Regions from separate parts of the Exiguobacterium sp. SH31 genome, predicted to be linked through region 1. Evidence: riboswitches for the same ligand, from Rfam matches in the RefSeq annotation. Region 1 holds a riboswitch; each other region holds the start of a gene.
What was found. Region 1 has a riboswitch for thiamine pyrophosphate ahead of thiW (energy coupling factor transporter S component ThiW). Riboswitches for the same ligand answer to the same signal wherever they lie in the genome.
Positions count from the first base shown of each region.

Region 2: another riboswitch for thiamine pyrophosphate. It lies ahead of A6395_RS01475 (YkoF family thiamine/hydroxymethylpyrimidine-binding protein); the one in region 1 lies ahead of thiW (energy coupling factor transporter S component ThiW).
Region 3: another riboswitch for thiamine pyrophosphate. It lies ahead of thiT (energy-coupled thiamine transporter ThiT); the one in region 1 lies ahead of thiW (energy coupling factor transporter S component ThiW).

Region 1 covers NZ_LYTG01000044.1:71,726-79,562, reverse strand. Annotated here, with positions in the region: gene A6395_RS07490 (YcxB family protein) at 84-587, shown strand; gene A6395_RS07485 (GNAT family N-acetyltransferase) at 569-1,048, shown strand; gene thiW (energy coupling factor transporter S component ThiW) at 1,083-1,571, opposite strand; TPP riboswitch at 1,635-1,733, opposite strand; gene A6395_RS07475 (hypothetical protein) at 1,758-2,078, opposite strand; gene A6395_RS07470 (phosphotransferase family protein) at 2,123-3,091, shown strand; gene A6395_RS07465 (hypothetical protein) at 3,092-3,838, opposite strand; gene A6395_RS07460 (ribonuclease FAU-1 family protein) at 4,048-4,587, shown strand; gene A6395_RS07455 (tetratricopeptide repeat protein) at 4,637-5,764, shown strand; gene A6395_RS07450 (MarR family winged helix-turn-helix transcriptional regulator) at 5,910-6,344, shown strand; gene A6395_RS07445 (ring-cleaving dioxygenase) at 6,381-7,376, shown strand; gene A6395_RS07440 (NADPH-dependent FMN reductase) at 7,373-7,837, shown strand, end outside.
Region 2 covers NZ_LYTG01000009.1:9,221-17,057, forward strand. Annotated here, with positions in the region: gene A6395_RS01440 (lysozyme family protein) at 18-701, shown strand; gene A6395_RS01445 (DUF1643 domain-containing protein) at 735-1,322, shown strand; partial or broken gene A6395_RS15640 (IS1182 family transposase) at 1,630-2,969, shown strand; gene A6395_RS01460 (energy-coupling factor transporter transmembrane component T family protein) at 3,123-3,860, opposite strand; gene A6395_RS01465 (ABC transporter ATP-binding protein) at 3,860-5,188, opposite strand; gene A6395_RS01470 (ECF transporter S component) at 5,181-5,756, opposite strand; gene A6395_RS01475 (YkoF family thiamine/hydroxymethylpyrimidine-binding protein) at 5,756-6,343, opposite strand; TPP riboswitch at 6,423-6,523, opposite strand; gene A6395_RS01480 (GTP-binding protein) at 6,589-7,782, opposite strand.
Region 3 covers NZ_LYTG01000104.1:40,984-48,820, reverse strand. Annotated here, with positions in the region: gene A6395_RS14470 (DAK2 domain-containing protein) at 1-521, opposite strand, end outside; gene A6395_RS14465 (Asp23/Gls24 family envelope stress response protein) at 544-906, opposite strand; gene rpmB (50S ribosomal protein L28) at 1,159-1,347, shown strand; gene A6395_RS14460 (thiamine diphosphokinase) at 1,404-1,991, opposite strand; gene thiT (energy-coupled thiamine transporter ThiT) at 1,991-2,563, opposite strand; TPP riboswitch at 2,638-2,737, opposite strand; gene rpe (ribulose-phosphate 3-epimerase) at 2,757-3,413, opposite strand; gene rsgA (ribosome small subunit-dependent GTPase A) at 3,415-4,299, opposite strand; gene pknB (Stk1 family PASTA domain-containing Ser/Thr kinase) at 4,343-6,280, opposite strand; gene A6395_RS14435 (Stp1/IreP family PP2C-type Ser/Thr phosphatase) at 6,286-7,020, opposite strand; gene rlmN (dual-specificity RNA methyltransferase RlmN) at 7,029-7,837, opposite strand, start outside.

The DNA of each region.
Region 1 (7,837 bases):
CTTTGCTTTTATTTTAGCGAATAGGAGCCTGAAGCGGAACTTTTCTTGAACGAAGACGTATACGACACCGAGGAGGGATACATATGGAAATCCAATACGAATTGACGGAAGAAGACTACATTCACTTCAACTTGAGTCATATTAGACGTTCAAAGATAGGAAAGAGGATGCTATTCCTGCAGCGCATCATCGGGCCCGTCATCATTTTAAGTGGTGGCGCTTTGACGTTCGCGACACTGTTTCAAGATACGAGCTGGTGGCTGTTTGGGGTATATGGCGTCATCAGCCTCCTCTGGTTCCTGTATTATCCGAAGTATTTTGAACGGCATATCCGAAAACAAACGAAGCGGATGATTCAAGAACGAAGCAATGAAGGCATGATCGGCCCGCATACGATGGATCTGGATGAAGACGGTCTTCGTGACAAAAATGCGTTCGGGGAGACGAAAGTCTCATGGAGCGGCATCAAGGAAGTCGTCGAGGAAGCCGATTATGTGTATTTGTATAACTCGTCGGTCAGCGCCTACATCTTGCCGAAACGCGGGCAGGACATGGAGGAGGTACAACGATGGCTACCGATGCGTTGACGATTCAACCGATTGATGAGACGAACTTGGATGCGGTCGTCGCCTTGACCGTCGCACCTGGTCAGGCCCGCTTTATCGAAACGAACGCGGAATCGCTCCGCGAGATGGACGTCGACGTCAAGTACGCGTGGACGTGCTACGCGCTCTGTCGAGACAATCAACCGGTCGGCTTCATGATGGTCGGGGCCGAGAACAAGGTGGAGCGTTACGTCTGGCTCGACCGCTTTATGATTGATATGGATGAGCAAGGGAAAGGCATCGGGTCAACATTTTTGCAACTTGCGATTGAGTGGATGCAAGAGCGATTTGATGTCGATGACATCATCCTCAGTCTCCATCCGACGAACGAACCAGCGAAACGGTTTTATGCGAAGGGCGGATTTGAGGACAGTGGCTTGATTGATGAAGCGAACGGGGAAGAGATTTGGGTGTATCACGTGAAGCAGGGACAGCCTTCCTAAGTCGGCCGTCCCTGTTTTGGTGGTTGTTGTTCAATTATCGCTTCACCGTGAGTGGACGCAACTGTTTGACCCGCGCCAAGACGATCCAGCCGAGGATGGCTCCGGTCACGCTCGAGGCGAGGAAGGCCGGGAAGAAGAACAGCGCCCCAAACTCAGAACCCATTAAGATTTTCGCGTACGGGACGGCGATGAGCGAGGCAATGACGCCCGTCCCGATGACTTCACCGAGCGCAGCGAAAGCGACCCGGTTCGTCCGCACGTAAAATAGTCCGGCAAGCAAGGCGCCGATCATACCACCTGGGAAGGCGAGCAACGACCCGGTCCCGGTCATGACACGGACGAGTCCGGTCACGAACGCGACGAGGACGGCACCAATCGGACTGACGGTGACGGCGGCGATGACGTTCACCATATGTTGCACCGGATAGGCCCGGGCGACACCGGTCGGGATGGAGATGAACAGGGAGCCGATGATGGCGATGGCGATGAGCATCGCCATCCAAGTGAGTTGTTGAATACGCATGAAGTGTCTCCTTTCAAAATGAAAACGCCACTTCTCCAAGTGGAAAAGTGGCGTGGACAGACAGACGTATCCAAGCCACTTCCCTACGCTGGTATGAGCCAGATCAGGTTCGAAGGGTCCGGCAGTTGCCGTCTCAGCCCGAAGGCTCCCCTAGTGGTCGTTTATTGGTTTGAGTATAGCATACCGTTATTTTGTTGCCTCAATTTTTCGCGGTCGGAAGATGAAATAAATGATACCGCTATACAGGGCGTATAAAAACAGGGAAAACACGAGATTGATGAGCCACGGGAGTGTACCCATAAATACGGTGACCGAGGCGTTACGGAACCAGCCGAGTGAAAGACATAGTCCGACAAAGCTGAGCACGATCGTCGTCCAAAAGCTGATATCTGGACGCCTCGACACGCGGCGAACGACTAGACCGATTATGAAGCTGAAGACAGCCGTCGTACCTAAATACATATAGAGTAACGCATCAACCGGGTATGAATAATAGACAACGTCCATATTATTTCCTCCTAAACGAAGTGTGGTGAAAGGAAGTGAGGTCAGTGAGGAGTGCGATCCCATGGCGTGACGAGTCTTACCGTGAACAGTTCGAGCACTGGCTCGATGGCCATGTGCCAGGCGTGACGTGGCGGGTTGTGAAAGATACGGATTTGACATACTTGATGTATGGAGAGTACGGAGCAGACCGTTACTACGCCAAGGCGGTGACAGCAATTAGTGATGGCGAGGCCGAACTGTCGATGCATCTAGCCGAACGGCATCCGGGACTGGTCCCGGAGGTCATCGCCATTGACGCGGCACGCAACTGGCTACTTATGCGAGACATCGGCGGGGATGCACTTCGCGAATACCCTAAGCACAGTCGGTACGAAGCGGCTGTGCGTCAATATGCGAAACTACAGAGAAAAGAAGCGAATTACATGGATACTCTTTTGGCCTACGGCATCCCGGACCGGTGTCCGGCTCGTCTAAAAGAAGAGATACGGACGTATTTACCCGAGTTATGTACGGGGTTAGATCGAGATAAGGCAGAGGCGGTGCTGGCGCTCCAAGACGAACTCCTCACCATGTGCGACGAGCTCGCGACGGGTATGCCGATGAGTCTCGAGCACGGCGATTTACATTGCGGCAACATCTTTTGGCGCGAACAGACGGATGACTTATGTATTCTCGATTGGGGCGATGCGACCGTCACCCATCCGTTCTTCAGCGTCCGTGTGTTTTGGAACGCGCTCTACGACTTGTTGCCGGAAGACGATGAAGTCGCCTGGTATGAACAGATTCAGAAGATGCGTACCGTCTACTTGGCTGAGTGGGAAGATGTGGCGCCTCGGGACTTGCTATGGCGCCATTTGTTGATCGCTGAAGAGCTCGGTTGCGTATATCGGGCGCTGTCGTGGCATATATATGTGACCAACTATCGGTATGATCCGTCCGAGTCAGCCGATAAACCGGCCCAATGGCTCAACTTGTTCCTCGAGTATCGGGACTTGAAACGTCGCGGTACGTGATCACTCATTCTTCTCGAGCAGGTTTTCATAATCCGTCTCGTTCCAAAACAGCTGGGCGATTGACTCCGGTGCTTTCAAAATCTCACCGTCTTGGTCGTAGACGATGGCGTAGCCGTTTTCGATCTCAAAGACGATCAAGTCGGCCGTCACTTCCTTGACGCCGTTCCCGGCAATGATGACGTTCTCGATTGGGTCGCGTGCGACTTGAACTCCCCATTCGTCGAGCTCGACGATGAGCGCTGACGTGTAGGCATGGCGGTCGTAAATCGATTGAAACTCGTCTTGCGTCAATGTGACGTCGGTCGGGGGGGCACTCGTCCCGTATTTGCGCTTCTCAATCTCCTCAACGAATTGCGTGAACGACTCTTCTTGCCAAAAGAGCGGTGCGACCGACTCGGGACCGTTGGCGATCTCACCGTCTTCATTCTCATAGACGGTCGCGTACGTGCCGTCGTCGAGCTTGAACGGATAAATATCGGCGTATGTATGATGGATCCCGTCCCCGGCGATGACGACGCGTTCGAACGTCTCACGGAACGGTGTTAGCCCTTGGGTTTCGAGCGCTGCTAACAAGTCTTGGGCAGTCTCGTGTTGGTCAAAGACGTCTTTGAAATCTTCTCGTGTCCATTCGATCGTCGCTTCTTCATCTTGTTCGTTCATATCAGGAGAGACGATTGGTTGCTCGGCTTGATCGGTACAACCTGTCAGCAAGAACGCGCTTAAGCCAAGTAGTCCTAACCGTTTCATAAAACAACCCCCTAGTAAGTTACATTATTTCCCTATTTTACATTAGCGTAGCATGTATGAAATAGGATGAGAACCTGGATACTTTCTCATCTAGGGCAAATGCAATCGCTACCTCGTCTGGTTCAATCAACACAATCTGTACGATTGAACAGGGAAATGTCGACTTTTGGCGAACACATTTAGGAAACCGGTCTAAAGGAGAGAGAGAGATGCCAAAACGAAAATTTGCCAATCGTCGTGATTGGGAACGAATATTAAAAAATCGATACGCACAAATGGAGGTGCAGGACGATCGCTTCTCGGGCACCGTCGCCCTCTTCCAAATTGACGCCGTCCGAGCCCCGCAATATAAGATGCATCAAGGAGAGGAGTTCATCGTCGCCGACGCAGGTTATGCGTGGCTCCAGTACTTCTCAGAACATGAACCGTTCGGGGTGACTGTCATGTTCGACGACCGGGGCAACATCGTCCAATGGTACATCGATATCGTTGAAGGGATTGGGTATGAGGATGGGATTCCGTACATGGATGACCTCCTGCTCGACATTCTCATCTTCCCGAACGGTGACGTCGTCCGTAAAGACGAGGATGAGTTCGAAGCGGCAGCCAAGTCAGGTGAGCTCACGCCGGAGATGGTCGACCGTGGCTGGCGTGATTTCAAGGCGACGCTCGATCGGATCGAACGCCGCGACTTCGTCTATTTTGATTTAGCGAACGAGCATTACGAGCAGTTGAAGCAAAAGCTTTGAGTCTTCCCGTACTGCTTTTGGTACAGTGTAAGAACAGGGGGGAAGATAGATGAAACAAATTGATCTCGAGAAGTGGTCGCGTAAAAAGCATTATGAGTTTTTCAAGGCGTTTGACGCCCCGCATTTCAACGTGACGGCGAACGTCGACGTGACGAAGCTACATACGTTCGCGAAGACGCGCGGACAGTCATTTTTCAAGCTGTTCTTATACGGCGTGGTGAAGACGGCGAACGCCATCCCGGAACTTAGGTACCGGATGCGCGGTGACGTGGTCGTCGAGCATGATGTCGTCCATCCATCGTTCACCGTCATGATGGATAATGACGTCTTCAATTTCTGTACGGCGACGTATAAAGACGCGTTTCCCGACTTCATGGAGGAAGTGGCCGTGCGGATGAGCGGGGCGAAACGAGAAGTCGTCGTCGGAGATGACGAGCCGGACAGCCTGCTCTATATTACGAGCGTGCCTTGGCTCACGTTCACGAGCATCAGTCATCCGACGAATGACCAACAGCACGATAGCGTTCCGCGGATCGCCTGGGGCAAATTCACGAAAGTTGGCGACCGGATGATGATGCCGCTCTCGGTTCAAGCGCACCACGCGCTCGTCGACGGCGTCCATGTCGGGAAATATTATGAGAAACTGCAAGCGTGGCTAGATGATTTGAGCGACCTTCACGTCAAACAGCCTGAAGAGGTCGGACTCGACGAGGCGATCCGCCTGCGCGAGAACGGAGAGCTCGAGCGGGCGAAGCAGCTGTTGCTCATGCTGTTGCGTCAAGATGAGAAGAATCCACGACTCCACGCGCAATGTGCCTGGTGTTATGACTCGCTCGGCGAAGAGCGTCAAGCCGTCCCGCACTATGAGCGGGCCATCCGACTCGGTCTGAGCGGTCACGAGCTCAGTGAGACGTATATCGGGCTCGGCAGCACGTACCGTGCGCTCGGTCGTTACGAGGATGCCGAGGAGCTGTTTGCTAAGGCGATCGAACAGTTCCCTGACATCGCTGCCTTGAAAGTGTTCCAAGCGATGACGCGTTACAACCTCGGACAGCATCAGGAAGCGACCGGTGCGTTGCTCGAGCTGCTCGTGAGTCCGCAGCCGGATGACAGCATTCAACGATATCGTCGCGCCATCGCGTTCTATGCGCGCAACCTCGACGAGACGTATGACTGATCCGGAAGACAAGGCCTGTGGACGCGGCCTTGTCTTTTTTGGAGACGAATTGATTGACCGATCCAAATTACCGTGTTATATTTATCTCGAATTAAAGATAATTAAATTTAAAGTATTGTTTTCTCTCAACAAAGGAGGGGAACAGATGAAACAATCAGACGCCTTAAAAGCGATCACCGTCTTATTTCGAGCTTCACAGTCGATCCAGGACATGGTCAAACACGAAGTCGCCGCATATGGACTGAACGCGACCGAATTCTCGGTACTCGAACTGCTCTATCATAAAGGTGACCAACCGATTCAAATCATCGGCAAAAAAGTCTTGCTCTCAAGCGGCAGCATGACGTATATCGTCGACCGACTCGAGGCAAAAGGCTATTTGGTCCGGAAAGCTTGTCCGAGCGACCGCCGTGTGACATATGCCGCATTAACTGAAGCGGGAACCGACTTGATGGATCAAATTTTTCCGACACACACGAAACGGATGAACGAGTTGTTCGACGGACTCGATTTAGATGACACAATCACACAATTGAAGACGGTCGGCAAACGTGCCGAGGCGTCAAAATTTTTTAACTAATTATCTCGAAATCAAGATTTTGAAGGAGCGATTTAGATGAACCATGTAAAAGGGATTCACCACGTGACGGCGATCACGAGCAGCGCCGAAAAGAACTATGACTTCTTTACGAACGTCTTAGGGATGCGTCTCGTCAAGAAGACGGTCAACCAAGACGACATTCAGACGTATCACTTGTTCTTCGCGGACGATAAAGGTAGCGCCGGGACGGACATGACGTTTTTCGACTTCCCAGGCATCCCAAAAGGCGTGCACGGGACGAATGAGATTTCAAAGACGTCGTTCCGTGTCCCGACGGATCAGGCACTCGACTACTGGGTCCGCCGTTTTGATCGGTTAAAGGTCAAACATGAAGGCATCACCGAGCAGTTCGGCAAGAAGACGCTGTCGTTCGTCGACTTCGACGACCAAGCGTATCAGCTCATCTCGGACGAGTTCAATCAAGGTGTCGCTTCTGGTGAGCCGTGGCCAAACGGTCCGATTCCGCTCGAGTATGCCATTACTGGACTCGGGCCAATCTTTATCCGTATTTCTGACTTCACGTACTTCAAGCAAGTGATGGAGGAAGTCATGTTGTTCGAAGAAATCGGGAAAGAAGGTGACAATCATCTCTTTGAAGGAGGTGAGGGTGGAAACGGAGCGCAAGTCGTCGTCATTCATGACGAGACGTCTCAGCAAGCACGCCAAGGGTTTGGAACGGTGCATCACGTCGCGTTCCGCGTCGATGACCGCAGCGTCCTCGACGAATGGACAGCACGGCTTCAACAGTTCGGGTTACCGACGTCAGGTTACGTTGATCGTTTCTTCTTTGAATCGTCGTATGCACGCGTCGCACCGCAAATCTTGTTCGAATGGGCGACCGACGGACCAGGATTTATGGGTGACGAACCATATGAGACGGTAGGTGAGAAATTGTCGCTTCCACCGTTCTTAGAGTCGAAGCGTGAGCAGATCGAAGCGATGGTCCGGCCGATTGATACGGTCAGGAGCACAAAAATGTTCGAGAAAGAATATGAGGGTATGCCATCATGAGTTTTTTCAATCGTTTGTTCGGAAAACAAGAAGCATCAACCAACTTACAAGGAGGAACTACTATGTTGAAAATTGGAATCGTACTCGGATCGACTCGTGAAGGACGCGTTAGCCCGCAAGTCGGAGAATGGGTGAAAGAACTCGCCGACAAGCGCGGTGACGCCAACTATGAAATCATCGATATTGCCGACTACAGCTTACCGCTTCTCGGCGAGGCAGGCGGCGACGCGACAGGTGCTGCGGCATGGTCGGAGAAGATTGCGGAGATGGACGGTTTCGTCTTCATCGTACAAGAGTACAATCACTCGATGACAGGCGCGCTCAAAAACGCCCTCGACTACTTACGTAACGAATGGCATAACAAGGCGGCAGGGATCGTCTCGTACGGTTCGGTCGGCGGCGCTCGGGCAACTGAGCATGTGCGCGGTGTCTTGAGCGAACTCTTGATTGCCCACGTCCGG
Region 2 (7,837 bases), on a different contig from region 1:
GCGGAATCTTGAAACGAATGATGCTGCGACTGACCGGCGTAATGCTTGTGATCGTGCTGTGCCTCGGCGCAATCGGCTGGTTTGGTCAACATGATAAAGTGAACAACGCCCTCTACCGGGCCTACTACGGTGACCACGGTATCCCGGCGGTCCACCAAGACGTCTACAAGGAAGCCGCGGCCACCTATGACGTCGATTGGCGGCTACTCGCCGCCGTCCACCGCGTCGAGACGATCTTCTCGCACAGTTCATCGATGCGCTCTTCGGTCGGCGCGATCGGACCGTTCCAATTCATGCCGCGGACGTGGCTCGGTTGGCAGTACGATACCGACGACCAAAAAGGTGATGTCCCGGAAGACGAAGTCGATCTGACGGATTTAACACTGATTGAGCAATATGGCGGCTTAGGCAGAGACGGGGATGATGACGGCAAGGCCGATCCTCACAGTTTGGTCGACTCGGCCCATGCCGCCGCTTACTATTTGAGCGAGCACGGCGGGCAGACAAATGATTCAGTCGAATCGATTCAAAACGCCATCTTTGAATATAACCGGAGTGACCAGTACGTGTCAGACGTCATGTCCTTTTATGAACAGTACCAGGACGAACTGTCTTTACTGCCTGGTGACGCGACGACGACAACGCAGCAGGTCGCCCGGTATACGATCCGGTATCTCGATTGGTTCGCAGGCTGGGCATGACCCGGCACTACTTGGTTAAAGTGAGGAAACAACATGAACACGCATATCGAGGAAGTGACGATTCGAGTCAAATCGATATTTAACGAAGGCAAGACAAAGCGTTACATGCGAACGTATGAATTCACCGATGTCGTCGATGGGGTGATCTGTGCCGTCATCATCTATTCTCCACGGATGAGCGATGCATTTTTATCTGGTACGACGACTCAACGCGCCTACATGCTCATGCGGAACCATTTGGACAAACCGATCCGCGAGATGCGCGTCATCAGTCTCGTCCCGACGCTCGCCATCAATGACAACCTACCCTACGTCGAGTCTCAACTCGACGAAGTGAACTTTCATTACGTGGAAGAGACGCTCGACGAGGTCGAGACGAGCGGCGGCATGATCATCGTCGGTTGGGGTTCGCCTGGGCGCCTCATGCACCATTCCACGCTGTACAAGACGTTATTCGCCGAGCACGAGGCGAGTATGTATTGTATCGGTACGACGTCAAAAGGCGAACCGCAACAAATTCGCATGGCCAATGAAAATACGGTACTCGAAGCGTTCAATAACGAATCGATCAAACCGAAATTTAAGATCTTGAAAGAGACAAAACAGGACGACTCGAAATGAGTCGTCCTCAGCTTGTTGACTAACATCAATAGAATCGCTCGTCCTTCCGGCGCCCACGCTTTCCACAGGCAATCCCGGAGCCGCATCGCGACTTATGTCGCTGCTGGGTCTCCGTTGGATTGCTTTCCTGCAGGAGTCGGGGCGCCGTCGGACGAGCAACGCAAACGGTCGCCATCTGGCGGCCGTTTGTCTTTTTCTGAGGCCTCGATGGCCGAAGAAAAAGCCTCGGACATGTTCTTCGAACCGGTAAAAACGGGAAAAGGCAGATAAACGCCGAACCCGTCCGCTGACTAGGGAGGAACCCCATATGTACCGTGCCCACCCGGAGAAGAGACATGAACCGATTCAGACGAAGACCACCCTGGACCAAATGGTCCCGCAAGACCACCTCGTCCGAAAGATCGACCGCCACATCGATTTCTCGATCGTGCACCGCCTTTGCGCGCCGCTGTACTCGAACACCGGACAGCCCGGCATCGACCCCGAGATTATCATCAAGATCATCCTCCTCGGCCCGCTGTTCAACATCCGTTCCGTCCGCCAGACGGTTAAAGAGGTCCAGACGAACCTCGCCTACCGCTGGTTCCTCGGGCTCGGGATTGATGAGAAGGTACCCGACCATTCGACGATCAGCCAGGCCTATCGGCGCCGCTTCAAAGGGAAGGACGTCTTCCAACAGATCTTCGAGGACATCTTGGGTCAGGCCGAAGCCCACGGCTTCGTGTCGGGGCGAATCCTGATCACCGACTCGACCCACATCCGTGCCAACGCGAACAAGAAGAAGTTCGACAAGGTCGAGGTCGAGCGCGTTGTGAACGCGATTGAGGGCGAGCTCCTAGACCGGGTGAACGAAGAACGGTCGGACCGTGGAAAAAAGCGCTGAAGCCCGCCTCACCGAAAAGGGAGAGCCGGTTCATCAAGGTGAGCCGGACCGACCCGGATGCGGGCTATATGTATCGTGACCAGAAGCCGGAAGGCTTTTTCTGGCTGGCGCACCGGACGGTCGACGCCAAACACAACTTCATCGTCGATGTGCACGTCACGCCCGGGAACGTGTCAGACAGCACCGTCTACCTCGCCCGTCTCGAGCATATCCTCGGCCGATTCGGCTATCCGCTAGAGGCAGTCGCCCTCGATGTGGGGTACTTCACGACAGAGATTGCGAAGGCGCTCATCGAGCGCGGCGTCTTCGGCGTCATCGCCTGGCGCCGCTTCGGCGGGAAGAAGGGGATGTTTCGGAGGACGAGCTTCAAATATGTATCAGAAGAAGACGTCTATGTCTGCCCGGCGAAACAGCGTCTCACCTATCGAACGACAGACCGACACGGGTATCACCACTACGCCTCCGACCCCGCCGTCTGTAAGAACTGCCCGCTTCTCGAGAAGTGTACGTCCAATCGTGCCCACCGGCGCGTCATCACCCGTCATCTTGATGAAACCTATCGCGAATTGGTGAACCGGAACCGTCTGTCCGAATCCGGACGATACCTCTATCGTCTCCGGCCGCAGACCGTGGAGCGCTCGTTCGCCGATGCGAAAGAGCTTCACGGGCTCCGCTTCACGTTCTACCGGGGAACCGAGAAGGTCCAGTGCGCCAACCTGGTGGCAGCCACCGCACAAAACATGAAGAAATTGGCCAACCTGTTGGCCGAAAAAGACCGTCTACATAGCATTTCTTCAATTTTATGCCGGGCAGAGCGCCTCGAGCTCGATGAACACAAAAAGAGACGAACCAAATCGCGATGGGCGATTTGGTTCGTCAACAGCCTGAGGACGACTCGAAATGAGTCGTCCTGTTTTTTATCGCACGCCGATCCATACACTTACTCCGAACAGCGTGAACAAGAGTGACGCCAACAGAAAATCGTTTCGCGTGACCGGAATCACCTCGTACGTAGAACGATGTTCACCCGTAAATCCCCGAGCCTCCATCGAGAACGCGATCCGCTCGGCTTGACGGATAGCGCCGGCAAGAAGCGGGATTAGGAGTTTCGGGATGTGTCGCACGTGATCGATCCGGGTGTCGAGGCGCACGCCACGTAAGGCATGCGTTTCATAGAGCTGCATCAGTTCGATCTTTAAAATCGGGAAAAAGCGAAAGCCGACGAAGACGCTATAGGCGATGTTAGGGGACAATCTCGCCTGCTGCATCAGACTGTAGACGAACCGCTTCGGGTCCGTCGTCAGCGTGAACAGAAGCGACAGGACCGTGAAGGCGAGGACCCGAAGCGAAAGTGTCGCCGCCAACAACACGTTCTCCTCGGTGACATCATTGCCGAAGAGCGAGAACACGACTTGCCCGCTCGCCTCTCTGCCGAAGACGAGCGTCGTCCAAAGCGTCCCGAGCGCGGTCAGTAAAAATGGGATCATGAACAGTCCCCATCGCTTCCAGCTCACGTCGGAAAAGATGAATTGGAGGACGAGTGTGCCGAAGAAGACGACGAGCGGAGTCCACGGGTTGTACATGAAGGCGAGACCGAACATGAGACACGTCACGGTCAAGAACTTGATTGTCGGGTTCATCTCGTGAAACGTCATCAGAACGCCTCCGTCAACAGTCCGTGGGCCCGCAATAAGTCCGAGTCGTCCCAAATCGACGCATCGTACGGCCCACTCAAGTTCCCGTCACCCATCAAATAATACGTGCTCGCGGCACGGGCGAAACTGAGATCGTGCGTTACGAACAAGACCGTCTGCCCCGCACGGACTCGTTCAGCCATCAATGCATGGAGCGCTCGAAGTGATGCCTCGTCTTGACCGGCCGTCGGTTCATCAAACGCGAGCAGTTGTTTACCCGACAGAAGCATCACCCCGATGGCGAGTCTCCGTTTTTGACCGTGACTGAGTGAGAGTGGATGGGCGTCACGCAGACGTTCAAGCCCGAGGCGTGCCAACATGTCCTCGATTGAACGGTTATGTCCATACGCTAGTTCCCGCGACACGTCACTCGTCACAAACAAATGCGCCGGGGATTGCGGGACGAGCCCGACTTCACGGTGATGCCGCGCCAGGCTTTTTAGCCACGTCGATTTGCCGCTGCCGTTCCGACCGAGGATGGCGATCACATCCCCCGGGGCCACTGCGATTTTGCTCGCTGCAAGTTGAAACTTTTTGTGATTCACTTTCGGTATCTGAAATAATGTGTTTGTGCCCCGTGTCGTTTCAATCGGCGTAAATGTATAATCCGGTTGAACGACGAACGATCCATCGCCTGCGATCCTTCCGTTCACGAGTTCCAGGTGCCGGTCAAAGAAGTCGCCCCACATGTACGGACGATGCTCGATGACGACGATATTGACGTTCCGTGCGGACTTATCGAGCCAGCGAACGAACCGACGTGCCGTCGCCGGGTCGAGGTGTGAGAGCGGCTCGTCGAGTAAGAGCCATTCCGGACATCCGATCAAGGCACAGGCAACGGCGATCTGTTGCTTCTCGCCCCCTGATAAATCATGGATGGTGCGGTGGCGATAATCGGACAAGTGTAACTCGTGCAAAATCGCTGAGACACGGTCCATCATCTCGCTTCGGGCGACCGAAAAGTTTTCGAGCGTGAAAATCAATTCTTCTTCGACCGTCTGCATGACGAACTGGCTGTCCGGGTCTTGAAACACCGTCCCGACGCGGCGATTCACCTCACCAGGCCGATACGTGGCATAGGACCGACCGAATAGATGCAATCGCCCCGTCACAACCCCATCACAGTTGTCCGGGTAGAGCCGATTGAACAAGGCGAACAAAGTCGACTTCCCCGACCCGCTCGCCCCGGTGATGAGCGTCCTGCCGTCCTTAAGACGAAGTGTGATATCCGTCAATACGTCGCGTCCTTCCCCCGGGAAACGAAACGCCAGACGCTCGGTCTCAACCATGTGCCTTCCTCTGCCGGGTGACGGCATATCCTTCTAGCGCACCCGTTCGAAGCAACAAGTCGCTCAAAATCTTCCCGCCGATCCCTGCGATGAGCATCCCGCTCGTCGCCCGTAGTGCGAACATCAAAGCCACGTACGTCGGACTGAGCGCACTGAGACCTCCCATGACGTACGTATATGCGAAACTCGTCACTGCCGCACCGAATCCGGCGAGCATGAGCACCCACAAGTCATACCGCTTATACCCGGTTAGTGCGAACGCCGCTTCGGCGCCGAGTCCTTGAATGATGCCGACGAGGATGATGCGCGGACCGATCGCATTGCCGATCATCATCTCGATCGACGCTGCGAGCACTTCCAACAAAAAGGCGGCGCCTGGCTTTCGAATGATGTAGGCGGTAATAATCGAGACGATGAACCAAATCCCAAAAATCCATTCATAGGCGATCGGCCCAATCAAGCCGGCCCACAAGTTCCCCACATGGAAGAACGCCAAATAGACGACGGCAAAGACGACCGATAAAATCGACAACAAAACGATTTCTTTCAACTTCCATGAGTTAAGCATCAACGTTGTCCCTCGTGCGACGGACTGTTCACACTGAACGTGACCGTCATGACGACGTGGCTCGTCTTCTCGCGGACGCGGTTGAACGTCGCCTCATAAAACGCGAACACCGTCTCGATATCTCCGTGGATCCCTGAAGCATAATGCATCGTGTCATTAAAGACGCCCCGTGCTTTCGCGAAATCGACCTCTTCATAGATAATGTCCATGTAATCGTCATCACCGAGCGGGTAGAGTGCGAACTGTGATGAAACGTATTGGGCAGCCGCTCGCCCGTTCACCGGCTCACTCGAAACGTCGAGCAGATTGTCCCCGACCGTGTCGCCCGGACAGCCGGCCGAGAACGTCCCGCTCATCGACACATGCGCCCCTGTTCTCGTGGCGTGTGACAAGACTGCTTTCGCGACGTCAAACACGTGCTCGGCCCGACCGCGAATCACGGTCGATACATCGTCCGTGTGCCTCCAAACGTTGCTTAAATCAGTTTCTTTGAGTGCTCCTTTGATGACCGGTATGAACTCTGACGTCATCGGGCTTAGCGTAAAGCGGAACCCGACGATCGGGCTCGTTCCACATTGTTGATTCATGATGATTCCCCCCTTATTTGGTTACACAAAAAAGCCGCATCCATGAGAATGCGGCCACTTATCCAATCATCAATTCATCAGAAAAAGTGCCACACTTCCTCACGCCAGTATTACCTGGATCGAGTTATAAGGGATTGGAGCCATGCTCACATCTCAGCCGAAGCACCCCTAGTGTAGTCCAATGTATGCGGTTGTTCATGCAAGCAAAAGTATAGCCGTTCGATTCTGAATTGTAAACGGTTAAATCATGAAAACGTCGCGATTCCGTTTCCTGGAAGCGTATCCCGTAACGTTGTCCAGTCTGACGCCATCTCTTCGTCTGACAGTAGACAGGCGTCAAGTTCGAGCTCGACGCGCACTCGGTCCATTCGGTGACCGATCAAGACGAGCTCCGTCTGGCGGTCGCCGTACGGCTCGATGTAATCGGCCTCAAGCTCTGGTTCGGCGGCGAACATCTGCTTTCGTTCCGCGTCAGGAAGCGTCGCGAGCCAACGCCCGGCATGTTCGAGCGTCGACGCGTACCCCGCTTGGGAGAACAAGCACGCGATGTCATTCCGAGAAGCGATCCATAAAAAACCTTTCGCCCGGACAACTTCTTCCGGGAACTGTTCGATCCACGCATGTAAACGCTCCGGGTGGAACGGACGGCGGCGGCGATAGACGAACGAACTGATGCCGTACTCTTCGGTTTCAGGGGTATGGTCGTCTGTCTCGAGCTCTTGGATCCATCCGGCGGCATGCATCGCCTGGTCGAAGTCGAACAAGTTCACGTCTAACAGGTCGGACAACGGCACGTTGCCGTAAGTACTTGTCAGAAGTCGCGCCGCCGGGTTTAACGCGCGCAACAGACTTTCGATCTCGTACAGTTCCGGTTCCGTGACCCGGTCCGCCTTGTTGAGGACGATGATGTCGGCAAACTCGACTTGATCGACGAGCAAGTCGACGACTTCCCGGACATCACCCGTGTCGACAGCCTGTTTCCGTTCATGCAGCGATTCGCCCGAGTTGAAGTCTTTTAAAAATCGATATGCGTCGACGACCGTCACCATCGCGTCAACATACACACGGCTCGTCAAGTCGATACCCAAGGCGTCATCCGCATATGTAAACGTCTGCGCGACCGGGATCGGTTCCGAGATACCAGACGACTCGATGATGATGCCGTCGAGCTGTCGGTCGTTCGCAATCTCGCTGACCGCCTCGAGTAAATCTTCTCGCAACGTGCAGCAGATGCAGCCGTTAGACAGCTCCACCAACTTCTCGTCCGTCCGTGAAAAACCTGCCCCGTCAATCAATCGCTCATCGATGTTCAGCTCGCTCATGTCGTTGACGATGACGGCATATTTTTTACCATCCCGATTGTTCAACATATGATTGAGCAACGTCGTCTTGCCACTTCCCAAATATCCGGACAAGACTGTAATTGGAATTCGTTTCATCATGTTCTCCACCCTTAAATCGTAATCATTACTTTTTAGATAATGAACGGGATCA
Region 3 (7,837 bases), on a different contig from region 1:
TCAGGTGTCCGCTCGAGCGAAGCTTTCGCTTCCGTGATCACTTGCTCCATGAACTCATTGAAATCGCTCGTCGACTCAGAAGCACGGAGCGCTTCGTCGGCCGCTTCACGAGCAACCGTCAAAATCGTTCCTTCAACCGGTTTCATAACCGCCTTGTATGCCGTGTCAACGCCACGTTTGAGTGCCTCGGCAAAGTCGAGTGTCGACAATTCTGTCTTTCCTTCGATCGATTTACCGAAACCACGGAATAATTGGCTCAAAATAACACCCGAATTCCCACGGGCCCCCATAAGTAGGCCGCGGGCAAATTTCGATGACACGTCAGCGATGTTCGCTGTGTCGAGTGCGGCCACTTCCTTCGCACCTGAAGTCATCGTCAAATTCATGTTCGTTCCCGTGTCGCCGTCTGGGACCGGGAAGACGTTAAGCGAATCCACGTAATCTGCATTTTGGCTCAAGTTGGCTGCACCGTTTGCGACCATTTGCGCAAACACCAATCCATCTAAACGTTTTAACCCCACACCAAATCCTCCTTCGTTCTCGTCAGTCATTCGTCAGACGAACGCCTTGTACGAATATATTTACCGACGAAACGTTTAATCCTAAAGTTTCACCGAGCGTGTATTTCACACGACTTTGCACGTTGTACGCGACTTCTGACACTTTCGTCCCGTAGCTCACGATGATGTGCATATCGATATGTACGTCTTCTCCATCTTGACGTACGACAACGCCACGCGCATAGTTCTCACGTTTGAGCAGTTCTGCGATCCCGTCTTTCAGTTGAGCTTGTGACGCCATTCCTACGACGCCGAAGCATTCCATCGCCGCACCGCCCGCGAGTGTCGCGACCACGTCGTTCGTGATATCAATATTGCCATATGTTGTCTTCATTTCAATTGCCATATGGAGTAGCCTCCTTTATTCGGAATGATTCCTACAGTATATTCTACAATAAGTACCTAGTTATTAAAAGGACATGCCCCTAAACTCGGTCAATTGTAACCGCAACCCTCATTCATTATTAAAATCCTCATCCGTAATGTCAAGTTTTTTTCTTGTCATCCGGTTATTTTCTAGTTGCATCGTGAAAAAACCCATGCTAATATAAACGAGTGTCTATTAGGACGAACCCACATAAAAAAGGAGGGGAAACGCATGGCACGTAAATGCTACGTAACAGGTAAGTCACCTAAGTCAGGTAACAACCGTTCGCACGCACTCAACAAGACAAAACGTACTTGGGGTGTAAACGTACAAAAAGTTCGCATTCTCGTTGACGGTAAACCTAAACGAGTTTGGGTTTCAGCTCGCGCTCTTAAATCAGGTCTCGTTGAACGCGTATAATTACCATACACGAACGAAATAAATCCCAGCGGCATACGCCGATGGGATTTTTTTGTTTACTTCTTTATATACATAATCAAGACGTTGCCACTGTGAACGAGCAAGTCCGCCTCTTCTGCCGACCACTCGTTTGAAATCGTCAGCGCCTCATAGCTGACGACGTCATGGTTCTCGAGCGGGTACTTGACGCCACGAATCGAGACCGAGGCCCGTTTCCAAGGTACGAGCGACAAGTAATGGTCAGGACGACGCGGGAGACGATAGTCCCCTTTTCCGACGAGACGGACTTCTTGCCCGTCTGCGAACAACCGCATCTCGGGGTACGCCTCGAGCAGACCGACGTTGCTGAGCGTCATATCGAGCCTGCCCCCGAGTGCACCGTACACGTCGATCACGTCCGCCCCTTTCCCTCGTGCCGCCTCGAGGGCGATCTCAAGGTCGGTCACGTCTTTTTCAGACGGATAACGGACAGCTTCCTCCGGCACGGTGCCTGTGAACGAATCAAAGTCACCGACGAGCAGGTCCGGCTTCATCCCACGGTCGAGCAGCGTATGATAGCCGCCGTCGACACCGATGACGTAATCGGCGTTCCGAGGAAGATCAGGGACCGCTTCCGGGCTCGCAGCCACAATCAAGACGCGCATTATCTGATGTCCCGTGTCGCGAGCGTCGCGAAGCGCGGCGCCGACGTGAACAAGAGCACGATCACGACCGCCGAGACGAGGAACGACGGCAACATATACGTCAAGTTATAGCCGAGCGAGTACAAGACGACCGGTCCTTCCGCATACTCGGCGAAGAAGACGATGCCGGAGACGACGTGCGCAACGTAGCGGAGCGCCGAGCCGATCAACGCCCCGAGAATCAAATAGAACGTGAGCGTTTTCTTGGCGCCGTCTTTTGCCGACTGTTTGACTTGACCGGCGAAGATGCCGGCGACTCCGACGAGGCCGTAGGCGACCGTATAGTCGAGTAAAAATTGGACCGGCGTGAAGATATAGGCCCCAAATAACAGTTGTAGCGTCCCGACGAGCGCGCCCGTCGCGAGTCCGCCTCTCAATCCGTGCCGATACGCCATCACGAGAATCGGTAGCATCGCCAAGCTGACTGCTCCGCCTTGCGGCAACCGATATGGGATGAGCATGTCAAAGATCAGTCCGAGTGAGGCGAACAGCGAGATTTCAATGAGCGCCTGTAGTTTTAAACGTTGTTTCATCTTATTCCCTCCTTGATATGAGTGAACGACAAAAAGCAGCATGACGTAAACGCCATGCTGCTATCGTGTAGCAACGTGCATTTTCGCCACATCCCTACGTCCGTGTGAACGGAACAGGTTCAAAGGGTTAGCTCATGCCTCTCAGCCACAGATGTGACACCCCTTGCGACAATATTTGTTGTTCTATAGATGATTATACACGAGACGCGTTGCGAATGCTATCGATTGCGTCTTTATAGCTCGGTTCGTTATAGATGGCTGAACCGGCAACGAGGACGTCGGCACCTGCGTCGATACAAAGTTTTGCCGTCGCAGGATTTACCCCGCCATCGATTTCGATCTCGAAGTCGAGACGACGCGCTTGGCGCATCTCGCTGAGCGCCGCGATCTTCGGGACGACCGCTTCGATGAACGCTTGGCCGCCAAAGCCAGGGTTCACGGTCATGAGCAACACCATATCGACATCACCGAGCACGTGCTCGATTGACGACAACGGTGTATGCGGGTTCAAGACGACACCGCACTTGGCGCCGGCTCCTTTGATTTGTTGCAATACGCGATGCAAATGGTTTGTCGCCTCGACATGGACCGTGACGATATCGGCGCCTGCTTGAACGAAATCCTCGACGAACCGTTCCGGTTGGTCGATCATCAAATGGACGTCTAATACCATGTCCGACTTGTCACGCAAACTTTTGAGTACCGGCAGTCCAATCGAGATGTTCGGCACGAACTGACCGTCCATGACGTCAAAATGAATGTAATCGGCCCCTGCTTCTTGGACCGCTTTGACCTCTGCCTCAAGGTTGGCAAAATCGGCCGACAGGATCGATGGTGCGATTTTAATCATGTTAGTACCTCCGTTGTCTATCTTTTAATTCCTCCATAAACGTAACATAGTTCGCATAGCGGGTGGAAGCGATTTCTCCGGCCTCGACCGCCGCTTTGACGGCACAACCTGGCTCGTTCAAATGGGCGCAACCACGGAATTTACAGTCATCGTGCCGCAAGACGAATTCAGGGAAACACCAACGCATCTCCTCGACTTCAAGTTCTTCCGGGAACTCAAGACTCGAGAATCCAGGTGTATCGGCGACGAACCCGTCCGCGAGTGTGATGAGCGTGACGTGACGCGTCGTATGCTTCCCGCGGCCAAGCGCTTTCGAAATCTTACCAGTCGCGAGTTCAAGCTCCGGTGCGACCGCGTTCAGCAACGAACTCTTCCCGACGCCGGTCTGTCCGGCGAATACGCTCGTCTTGTCTTTGAACGCGCTGCGGATGAGCTCGATCCCAGCTCCGTCTTCGGTCGACGTCTCAATGACTTGATAGCCGATCGAACGGTATAGCGCTGCCGCCGCACTAATTTTTTCCTTTTCAGCTTCTAGCAACAAGTCCATCTTCGTCAACACGATGATCGGGTGAACTTGCTTCGATTCGATCAAAATGAGAAAGCGGTCAAGCAAATGAAACGAGAATGCCGGCTCTTTCACGGAAAAGAGCAGAAACGCCTGATCGATGTTGGCGATCGGCGGGCGGACGAGATGGTTCGACCGCTCATCGACAGCCATGATGTAGCCGGTCCCGTCCCCTTGGTCTTGAATATCGACGTCGTCCCCGACGACGGGCGAAATGTTTCGGTTCCGGAAGTTTCCCCGGGCGCGACATCTGATTTCAACTTTCGTTTCGGTCATGACATCATAAAACCCACCTTGCAAGCGAATAATCGTTCCTTTCATCCTGTTTCCTCCTTAGAAAAGAGGTGACGCGCACGCCACCTCTTCATTGTGAATCTTTTGCTTGTGCGTATGTCACCGTATCGGTCCGAACGACTTCACCCTCGACTTCAATCGTCGCGGTACCGACTTCGTCCGGAGCAATGACGAGCGTATAGGAATACGTCGTCGTTTCTGTGATCATATCACGCAACACTTCGATCTCACCACGGGCATCGACGGTACGAATGACGACTTCGACCGGTTCCGCCTCGTCACCCTCTGCCGGCGGTTCGATTTCGACGTCCACTTCCCGCTCGATCGAGATGTCGGTCGGCTCGACTCCTTGTGAGACGATGACCGTCAGTTCCGTTCCCGGATCGACCGCCGTCCCTGACGTCGGCAGTTGACGAATGATTTGATTCGCTGGGATACTCGTCGAATACTCATCGCGTTTCACGATTTTCAAGTTGTTTTGCTCGGCATAAGTTGACGCTTCTTCGAACGTATAGCCCGTCAAATTAGCAAGCTCGATTTTATTGCTGCCGGTCGAGACGACGAGCGTGACCGTCTCTTCCGACGCGATGACTTCTTCACCTGGCGTGATCGATTGCGAAATCACATCTCCGCTGTCGACCGTTTCGGACGCTTCGGATTGGATTTCAATATCTGTGAAATCAAGATCTTTCAACGTTCGTTCCGCTGCTGTTTGGGACAACCCCTCGACGTCAGGCATCTCGACCGTCTCTTTCCCAGCGGACACGACGATGGTGACGACCGTTCCGCGCTTCGGCTTCCGCCCAGGTTGAGGATTCTGCGAAATCACGTCGCCTTCAGACACGTTGTCACTCACCCGGTCCGTCGTCTCAACGACAAATCCGGATGCTTCTAGTTCAGTCGTCGCATCACCGACGCTCATGCCGACGACATCAGGCACGACGGCACGTGACATTTCATCTGCAACCACATACGCCGCCACTCCGCCACCGATCAATAGAAGAACGAGCACTAGCCAGAGCCACCACTTCTTTTTCTTTTGTTTCTTCGGCGTCGCTGATTCCGGCTCGACTGCAGCTACAGGCTGCTTGACGACTTCTTTCGGTTCTTCCGGAACGACAGGCGCCATGACGAGCGTCTGATCAAACTCGTCTTGTTCTGTCGGCCTCCGTTTCGGTTCGTCCGCGCGGTCTGGGCTGAGCGACGTCAAGCAGTCTTTTTTAAAAGCAGCGACCGAGGCATGCCGTGCCCCTGGCGATTTGGCGAGCGCCTGCATAATACAGTTCTCAAGCGCTTGTGGAATTTTAGGGTTCAAGTCGAGCGGTCGGATCGGATCATCTTGCAAATGTTGCAACGCGACCGCGACAGGTGTCTCACCGATGAACGGGACTCGTCCTGTCACAAGTTCGTACAGCACCGCACCGAGCGAATAAATGTCTGACTTCTCATCAGCAAACTTGCCACGCGCTTGTTCCGGAGAGAAATAGTGGACCGACCCGAGGACTGACATCGTATGGGTCAGCGTCGCGTTCGACATGGCCACGGCAATCCCGAAATCGGTCACTTTGACGTTCCCGTTTTGGTCGATCATCATGTTTTGCGGTTTGATATCCCGATGAATGATGCGATGGGCATGGGCATGATCGATCGCATCACAAATCTGTCCCATGATCCGCAACGATTCCTCGATTGATATGTACTCTTCCTGTAAATATTGTTTGAGCGTCATACCATCGACATGTTCCATGACGATGTAATAAATGTCTTGTTCATCTCCGACGTCATAAATGGCGACGATGTTTGGATGGTTCAGACTGGTTGCCGCATGGGCTTCTCGTTCGAACCGGCGTATAAATTGTTCGTTATGCGAGAATTCAGATCGTAACACCTTAATGGCGACGGTTCGGTTTAAAATCTCATCGTGAGCCCGGTAGACATTTGCCATGCCGCCGCTACCGATTTGTTGTTCGATCCGATAACGATCGTTGATTCGTTCTCCACTTCGCATCGGATTCATCCTCTCTTTCTATCTGTAAATTGGACGAGCGCCACAGTGATGTTGTCGCTCCCACCCAATCGGTTGGCTTGATCGATCAACATGTCCGCCTTAGCGTCCGCAGAGATGGGACGAGTTAAGGCGTGTTTGATAGCTTCATCTGTCAGGTGAGTCGTCAAGCCATCCGTACAGATTAAAATCGTGTCGAACTCGGGTTCGGCAAACACTTGCAGATCAGGTTCGACGTGCTCTTTTGAGCCGATCGCACGGGTGATAATATTTCGTTTCGGGTGGATCCGCATTTCTTCTTCTGTCAATTCCCCAAGTTGTTTTAGCACGTTGACGTAAGAATGGTCTTCCGTCAATTGTTGGAGTGTACCGCCACGAAGGGCGTAGACGCGGCTATCTCCGACGTGTACGATGACAATCGTTTCGTCATGCCAACAGACGCCAGCGATGGTCGTCCCCATCATGACGAGATTAGATTGCTTCGCGAATTCAAGCACTTGCTCATTTGCCAGCTCCACGTTGTCACGGAACCAAGTCTCCATCGCTAACGGTGTGGCCGGAAGCGTCGGAAAAGCGCGACGAAACTGCTCGATGACGAGCTGACTAGCGACCTCTCCTGCTTCATGCCCCCCCATGCCGTCGGCCACGAGGGCGATCCCGGCATGCTCGTCTCCTAAAATCAAGACGGCATCCTCGTTTTGAGCCCTCACCTGCCCACGGTCGGTTCGGTATGCTAATTCCATCTTCCTGATTACCTCGTTTCTTGTTCGCGCTCCTTCGCTCGAAGCTGCCCACAAGCCGCATCGATATCCGAACCTTGTTCGCGACGAATCGTCACGTTCACTTTTCGATCTTTGAGCACTTTTTCAAAGGCAAAAATTTGATTACGTGGCGTGCGCACATAGTCGCGCTCAAGCACATGGTTGACTGGAATCAAGTTGACGTGGCATTTGACGCCTTTCAACAAGTCGGCAAGCTTGTGTGCATCTTCTTCTGTATCATTGACGCCACCGAACAAACCGTATTCAAACGTGATACGACGTCCACTCTTCTCCGTGTAATAGTTGACGGCTTCCATCAACTTGTCCAAGTTATAGGCACGGTTGATTGGCATGAGACGTGTCCGAATCTCCGTCGACGCCGCATGAAGCGAGATCGCAAAGTTAATGCGCATCCCTTCGTCGGCGAACTTGTAGATTTTCGGCACGATTCCGCTTGTAGAGACGGTGATATGGCGTGAACCGATGTTCAACCCGTCATCGTGGTTGACCGTACGCAAGAAGCGCATCAATTCGTCATAGTTATCGAACGGTTCGCCGATTCCCATGACGACGATCGAGTCGACACGTTCGCCGCTCACGTCAAGCGCGCGCTGGACGTCGAGGACCTGGGCCGTGATTTCCCCAGCTTCGAGGTTACGTTTCAAACCGCCGAGCGTCGAGGCACAGAACGTGCAGCCGATGCGGCAGCCGACTTGAGTCGTGACACAGACCGAGTTGCCGTATTCGTGGCGCATGAGTACCGTCTCGATCGAGTAGCCGTCTTGGAGCTCGAACAAGA